DNA from 2 places in the Aeromonas aquatilis genome. Region 1 is predicted to be linked to the other one. Evidence: riboswitches for the same ligand, from Rfam matches in the RefSeq annotation. Region 1 holds a riboswitch; the other holds the start of a gene.
What was found. Region 1 has a riboswitch for cyclic di-GMP ahead of ACW5W8_RS08725 (glycosyl hydrolase family 18 protein). Riboswitches for the same ligand answer to the same signal wherever they lie in the genome.

Region 1 (3,863 bases):
CCCTCAACGCGGCCAAGCTCTTTACCTCCTCCCTGCTGGAGATGCTGCCGGCCGAAGAGGAGCCTGCCCGGATCGCCCGTCATATCGACGATGCGCTGGGAGCGACCGAAGACCTCATCAGCGATCTGCTCGATATCTCCCGGCTGGAGGCGGGCAAGTTCAAAGCCAAGAAACTCGACTTCGCCCTGCACGATCTGTTCGACAACCTGAAGGCGGAGTTCGGCGTGCTGGCGCAGGCGGGGGGGATCCACTTCTCGGTGGTGGAGAGCAAGCTGGCGGTGCACAGCGATGTGCGCCTGCTGCGGCGGGTGCTGCAGAACTTTCTCACCAATGCGTTTCGCTACAACCCGGGCGGCCGGGTGCTGCTCGGCTGTCGCAGGCTGGGGAGCAAGATCCGCATCGAGGTGTGGGACAACGGCCCCGGCATTCCGCAAGACAAGCAGGAGGCTATCTTCGATGAGTTCTCCCGCCTCGATCACTCCCGCACTGCCAGGGAGCAGGGGCTGGGTCTGGGGCTCGCCATTGCCCGCGGCATCTCGCTGGTGCTGGGTCATCAGCTCACATTGCAGAGCTGGCCAGGCAAGGGATCGGTCTTTGCGGTGACCCTCAATCTGGCCACCCGGCCGGTGGTGGCCCATCCGGTCGCCGCGCCCGCTCTGCGTGACAGCCAGCTGGAGGGGGTCAGGGTGCTCTGCATCGACAACGAGCGCGATATTCTGGCGGCGATGAGTTCGCTGCTTGGCCGTTGGGGCTGTGACGTGCGCTGCGCTGTCGATCTGGCCGAAGCCGAGGCGCTGGTGGCAGACGGGTTTGTGCCGAGACTGGTGCTTTCTGACTACCACCTTGACGACGGCAAGACCGGGTTGGAGGCGCTGGCTGCCCTGCAGCGGGTGTGTGGCGACGAGCTGGGAGGGATCATCATCAGTGCCGATCGCAAGAGCGAGTTGCAGGTGCAGATCCGCGAGCGGGGGTATGGCTACATCAGCAAACCGGTCAAACCGCTCAAACTGCGGGCCCTGATGAACAGCCTGCTGCTGCGCTAGCGACAGGCCGTGAACAGGCTCACAAAATCGTGCAAATAACGCGGCGGTCATCGCCATGATGGCATGCCGCCCATCAAGGTATATTGGCGAAGATCCTCTCATTTTTCAGTGTAATAGCGGCAGATGGCCGCGCAGAGATATCGCTGTCTGCAAACGCAGACAGTGGCACACCGGATCGGCTCAATCTATAGTCTGGATGCGATTATTTTCATCGCGAATGAAGTAGCTAAAGGGCAAACCGATCGCAAGGTCGGGACGCAAAGCTTCCGGTCCAGGGATGAGCCGTACTTGAGATAGCGGGGCCACCACAGGTTGTTGTGTACCTTTGCCAAGAGGCCGCACAGCTGTCTGCGTTACCTGTCAGGGCGTCGCCCTTTTCGTTGCCAACATAACGAAATAGGGAAATATAAAAAATGCCAAGTCCAAAGCCTACCATGCTGGCCCTTGCGGTTGGTCTATGTTGCGCCTCGTCCGCCTATGCCGCTGCGCCCGGCAAGCCGACTATCGGCTGGGGTTCCACCAAGTTTGCCATTGTCGAAGTGAGTCAGTCTGCCACCTCCTATAACGAGCTGGTCAAGGTGAAGGATGGTGCCGATGTAGAGGTGAACTGGAACCTCTGGAGCGGTGATCTGGGTCAGAGTGCCAAGGTGCTGCTCAACGGCAAAGAGGTGTGGTCCGGTCCCTCTGCCGCCGCGGGCAGCGCCAAATTTAAGGTGAAACAGGGCGGGCGTTACCAGATGCAGGTGGCGCTGTGCAACGCCGATGGCTGCACCCTTTCCGATCCGAAAGAGATAGTGGTCGCCGATACCGACGGCAGCCATCTGGCACCGCTCAAGGCACCGCTGCAGGAGAACAACAAGCCCTACGCCAACAAGTCCGGCAAGGTGGTGGGGACTTACTACGTGGAGTGGGGCGTCTATGGCCGCAAGTTTACGGTCGACAAGATCCCGGCTCAGAACCTGACCCATATCCTCTATGGTTTCACCCCCATCTGTGGCGGAGATGGCATCAACGACAGCCTCAAGGAGATCGAGAACGGCAACAGCTTCCAGGCGCTGCAGCGTGCCTGTGCCGGCCGGGCTGACTTCAAGGTTGCGATCCACGATCCCTGGGCTGCGGTCCAGATGCCGCAAAGCGGCCTGACCGCCTATGACGAGCCCTACAAGGGCAACTTCGGCGCCCTGATGGCACTCAAGCAGGCCAATCCGAACCTCAAGATCCTCCCCTCGGTCGGCGGATGGACCCTCTCTGACCCCTTCTACTTCCTCGGTGACAAAACCAAGCGCGATGTGTTTGTCGGCTCGGTGAAAGAGTTCCTGCAGACCTGGAAATTCTTCGACGGTGTGGATATCGACTGGGAGTATCCGGGCGGACAGGGCGCCAACCCGAAACTGGGCAGCCCGAGCGATGGTGCCACCTATGTGACCCTGATGAAGGAGTTGCGCACCATGCTCGACGAGCTGGAGGCACAGACTGGCCGCAAGTATGAGCTCACCTCCGCCATCGGGGCCGGTTACGACAAGATTGAAGATGTGGATTATCGCGCCGCTCAGCAGTACATGAGCCATATCTTTATGATGACCTACGACTACAACGGTGGCTGGAGCAATACCGAGCTGGGCCATCAGACCAACCTCTACGCGGCGAGCTGGGATCCCAAGACCAAGTACACCACCGACAAGGCGGTCAACCTGATGCTGGCGCAAGGGGTTGAGCCTGGCAAGCTGGTGGTCGGTGCCGCCATGTATGGCCGTGGCTGGACCGGGGTAAGCGGTTATCAGGGCAACAACCCCTTCACCGGCAAGGCGACCGGCAAGGTGAAAGGCACCTGGGAGGACGGGGTGGTGGATTACCGCGACATCGTCAACAACCGGATGGGGGCGGGCTGGGAGAAGGGCTACGACGAGGTGGCCGAGGCGCCCTATCTGTTCAAGGCGGCGACCGGCGATCTCATCACCTATGACAACGAGCGCTCGGTCAAGGCCAAGGGGCAGTATGTGCTGGCCAACAAGCTCGGTGGCCTCTTTTCATGGGAGATCGATGCCGACAACGGCGACATCCTCAATGCCATGCATGAAGGGCTGGGCCACGGCGAGGGGACGACTCCACCAGCCAACAAGCCGCCATTGGCCAATGCCGGCAGTGACCTCAAGGTGACCGGCCCGACCGAGGTGACGCTGGACGGCTCCGCGTCCCACGACCCGGAAAATAGCGCTCTCAGTTATAGCTGGAAGCAGATCTCCGGGCCGCAGGTTGGCTTGCTTGATGCCACTCAGGCCAAAGCCCGCGTGGTGCTGGATGCAGTGACCGCCGATATCAATCTGGTGTTCGAGCTGACGGTGACTGATGACCAGCAGTTGAGTGCCAAGGATCAGGTGGTGGTCACCAACAAGGCGCCGCAGGCCAATCAGGCGCCGGTGGTGAGTGTACCTGCCACGGCCTCTGTGGAGGCGGGCAAGCAGGTGACCATCAAGGCGACCGCCTCCGATCCGAACGGTGATCCGTTGACTTATCAGTGGAGCGTGCCGGCAGGCATCACCGCAACGGGTCAGAACAGCGCCACCCTGGTGGTGACTGGCCCGAACGTCACCATCGACACCGGCTATGACCTGAGCGTCACTGTCTCCGACGGTGGGCTGGATGCCAGTGCGGCAACCCGTCTGACGGTTAAACCGGCCAGCAGTGGCGGTGGTTGCACGGCGACTGATCCGGATGCGGCCAACTGGCCTGCCTGGCAGGCCAGCAAGGTTTACAACGGCGGCGACAAGGTGAGCCACAACCAGCTGGTATGGCAGGCCAATTACTGGACTCAGGGCAACG
Region 2 (3,863 bases), on a different contig from region 1:
TACAGCTTGGTCCAGGCATCGCTCCAGGCGCTGCCGGTACCCGGCGCATAGTGGCTGCTGGAGCCGCCACACCAGCCACTATAAGGCCAGGGTTTGCACTCATAGTTGCCACCGGCATTGCTGACCCGATCACCGGCCTGATAGCCGGTGTTGGGGGCATAGGCCGGGTAGTCGCCATCGCCACCGCCGCTGCTCTCTTCGGTCAGCGCAACTTGGAAGCGCTGCACCACCGGCTGCTGGCCGGCAGCCAGACCGGTGATCACAACGTCGTAGCTGCCATCGGTGACATTGCTTCCCTGCAGTACCAGGGTGCTGGTGCCGTTCACTTGGCTGCTGGTGGTACCGTGGCTGCGGCCGCTCTGCTCCAGAGTCGCGGTGATCTGCACCGGGTTGGCGGTGGTCACGTTGAAACGTATGCTGACCTGACCGTTGACTATGGTGTACTCGCTCGCCATGGCGCTGACAGTGAAGTCGCTGCTGCCGATCACTGGCGGCTTCTCGCCACCATCGCAGTCGCTGTCGCCCTGTACGCGCCAGACGCCCCAGTCACCCGTGGTGCCCGGCTCTTCGTTCTGGGTCCACCAGCCTGCCAGCCAGTTCTTGCCGTTGTGGCTGACGATGTCGCCGCCCACGTAGGTCTTTTTGGCATCCCAGCTGTTTTCACAGACGGCGCCCTGCTCCCTGACGGTCACGTTGCGCTGCTGGGTTACCTGCTGACCGGCGCTGTCGCTCACCTGATAGGTGAGGGTGTAGCGGCCGACCTTGCTGCTATCGACGCTGCCGCTGACCTTAATCTCGCGGGTCAGATCGCCATCTTCTTCATCGTGGGCGTTGACTCCGGCCATCGGATCGAAAGGGGTGCCCAGCTCCAGCGTGGTGTCGGTGACGCCGCTGAATACCGGCTTCATGCTGTAGACCTCGATGGTGCGTACCTGCTCGGTAACGTTGTTGTCGCGATCGCTCACCTTGTAGATGAGGGGGTAGAGTCCGATGCGTTGGGTATCGACATTTCCATCCACCAGGATCTGGTCTGTCAGATCACCATCTTCCTTGTCGCTGGCGCTGACCCCGGCCTGCGGATCAAAGGCGGTGCCCTGCTTGATGCGGGTATCGCTCAGGCCGCTAAACACCGGCTTGCCGTTCTCGTCCGGCGGAGTGATCTCCTGATCGTGGATGAAGGGGCCGTAGCTCTTGATGAAGGATTCGTTGTAGGACTGACCGGCGGCGTTGCGGCCCATGTCCCAGTTGATGGACCAGGTCATCACGCCGCGCAGTGGTTGCCCCTCACTCTTCAGGCGGTTGAAGGCGTTGTAGAGCTTCTGCGGATCCTGCACATAGCCGGTGGCGGCGGCGTCGATGTTGGTCGGAATGCCGAACACCAGCTTGTCATGGGGGATCTTGTAGAAGCCGCGGGTTCCGTTGCTCAGTGAATCCGCCATGTAGTAGATGAACTCTTCTTTCAGGGCATCGTTATTCTGGGCAATCCAGCCGATGCCATCGATGTAGATACCGTCGCCACCCTGGTTGTAGAACTGGGGGTTGATCCAGTCGTAGTACCCTTCCAGATTGCGGATATAGGGGATGTAGGCGCCAGTCTGGGTCAGATAGGGGAACTCCGGCGCCATGGTGATGAGGAAGTTTTTCCCCTGGGCGCGGTAGTGATCCTTGACCAGACGCAGGGCCGCCGGGATCACGGTCTGGTTGTCGGCGGCAGTGATGGCGGCCTGTTCCAGATCGATATCCAGCCCGTCGAAGCCATAGGTCTCCACCAGACGGATGATCTCGTCGGCAAAGGCCTGTTCCTGACCTTTGCGCAGCTCGATGTGTGCATCGGCACCGCCCAGCGCCAGCAGCACGGCACGGCCCTGACGGTTCAGCTCGGCGATCTGCTCGATAAACTGGCTTTCGCTCATGCCGATAGCCGGGTCGAGTTTGAAGGTGGGGATGGGATCGCTGCCATAGACCTTCATGAAGGAGACATCGACCACGTTGTATTGCGGGTTGACCTGATCGAGCTTGACGCAGGGGGCGATACCGCCCTTGTAGCCCGAACCGTCACACCAGTTGTGCCAGTAGCCGACCACAACGCCGGACTGGGGGTTGACCATCGCCTGACCAGCACTGGCGGCATATGCCATGGGGGCGCCCATGCCGAGCAGACAGCCCAGCAGGGATAACTTCAATTTGTTCATCTTGATATCTCCATACAGTACAAACGGAGCGTACAGCTATGGCCGAACGCTCCCGGGGGCAGCCCCGCTGTCATAGGTGTTTTCCCTTAGACCGGTGGCTTTGCGTCGCGCCCTTTCGGGTCACTTTGCCTTTTTCACCCGATTTCTGTGCAGCACAGAGAATCAAGTGACCTGAGTAACAGGCTGCTTATGATACGCACTTAAAAATAAATTAATCAACGTATGTGTATGATTTGTTTTGGTTATTAACTTGTTAATTGGTTGTTTTCCAAGCATGGAAAGGGCCGGTGATAGGCCGCTGTCACCTACTCTTTTGTCGATTGGATTTGGTCTGCTCCCTTGTGGTTCGAGAGTTGAAAAAGCCGCAAAAAGAGCAAAAAAGTACCGATTATTCATGCTGTTGCCGTCCAGTATCTGGCAGAGAGGTGTTTGAGCTCACAAAGAGGGGAAAACAGTGCCGAGAGGTGGATTCCCGCTTGATTATTGCGTGGCTTGGCCACATGTTAGAAAGCCATACAGAGCTGCTAAAGCGGTCTGTTCAAGACCAAACAAGAGGTAACCGGGATGAATAACCCTTTGCTGACAATGGATTCGCTGCCCCCTTTCAGCCAGATCAAGTCGGAGCAGGTTCAGCCTGCCGTGATTCAGGCGATTGTTGACTGCAAGCAGAAGATCAGCGATGTGCTGGCCCAGCGTGATCCCCATACCTGGGACAGCCTGATTGCCCCGCTGGAAGAGGTAAATGACCGTCTGTCACGGATCTGGTCACCGGTCAGCCACCTCAACTCCGTACTCAACAGCGAAGCGCTGCGCGAGGCCCATGACGCCTGCCTGCCGCTGCTCTCTGAATTCCAGACCTATGTCGGTCAGCATGAAGGGCTCTATCAGGCCTATCTGGCCCTCTTCCAGAGCGATGATTTCCCGCTGCTGAGCGGCGCCCAGCGCAAGGAGATCCAGAATACCCTGCGTGACTTCCGCCTCTCCGGCATCGGTCTGCCTGCCGAGGCGCAGCAGCGCTACGGTGAAATTCAGGCCCGCCTCTCCGAGCTGGCCTCCCGTTTCAGCAACAACGTGCTGGATGCCACCCAGGGCTGGCACAAGCTGGTGGTCGATGAAGCCGAACTGGCCGGTCTGCCCGACAGCGTGCGTGCCGCTGCCCGTCAGATGGCTGAACTTAAAGGCAAAGAGGGGTGGCTGTTCACTCTTGATATCCCCTCTTATCTGCCGGTGATGATGTATGCCGACAACCGCGAGCTGCGGGCCGAGATGTACGAAGCCTTTACCACTCGCGCCTCCGATCAGGGCCCCAATGCGGGCAAGTGGGACAACTCCGCCATCATGAGCGAGCTGCTCACCCTGCGCCGCGAACTGGCCCAGCTGCTGGGCTTTGCCAACTATGCCGAGCTCTCCCTGGCCACCAAGATGGCGGACAAGACCGAACAGGTGGTGAGCTTCCTCACCGATCTGGCGGCCAAATCCCTGCCACAAGGCAAGGCCGAGCTGGAGGAGATCCGCGCCTTCGCCGCCGAGCAGCATGGTCAGAGCGAGCTGGCAGCCTGGGATCTCGCCTACTACGCCGAGAAGCTCAAGCAGCACAAGTTCTCCATCTCCGATGAGCAGCTGCGCCCCTACTTCCCCGCCAGCAAGGTGGTGAAGGGGCTGTTCGAAGTG

Region 2: another riboswitch for cyclic di-GMP. It lies ahead of ACW5W8_RS17645 (immunoglobulin-like domain-containing protein); the one in region 1 lies ahead of ACW5W8_RS08725 (glycosyl hydrolase family 18 protein).

What each region holds. Positions count from the first base shown of each region.
Region 1 covers NZ_JBSTYP010000017.1:51,741-55,603, forward strand. Annotated here, with positions in the region: gene ACW5W8_RS08720 (hybrid sensor histidine kinase/response regulator) at 1-1,043, shown strand, start outside; cyclic di-GMP riboswitch class I at 1,266-1,353, shown strand; gene ACW5W8_RS08725 (glycosyl hydrolase family 18 protein) at 1,457-3,863, shown strand, end outside.
Region 2 covers NZ_JBSTYP010000049.1:13,834-17,696, forward strand. Annotated here, with positions in the region: gene ACW5W8_RS17645 (immunoglobulin-like domain-containing protein) at 1-2,192, opposite strand, end outside; cyclic di-GMP riboswitch class I at 2,247-2,332, opposite strand; gene ACW5W8_RS17650 (hypothetical protein) at 2,355-2,588, opposite strand; gene prlC (oligopeptidase A) at 2,757-3,863, shown strand, end outside.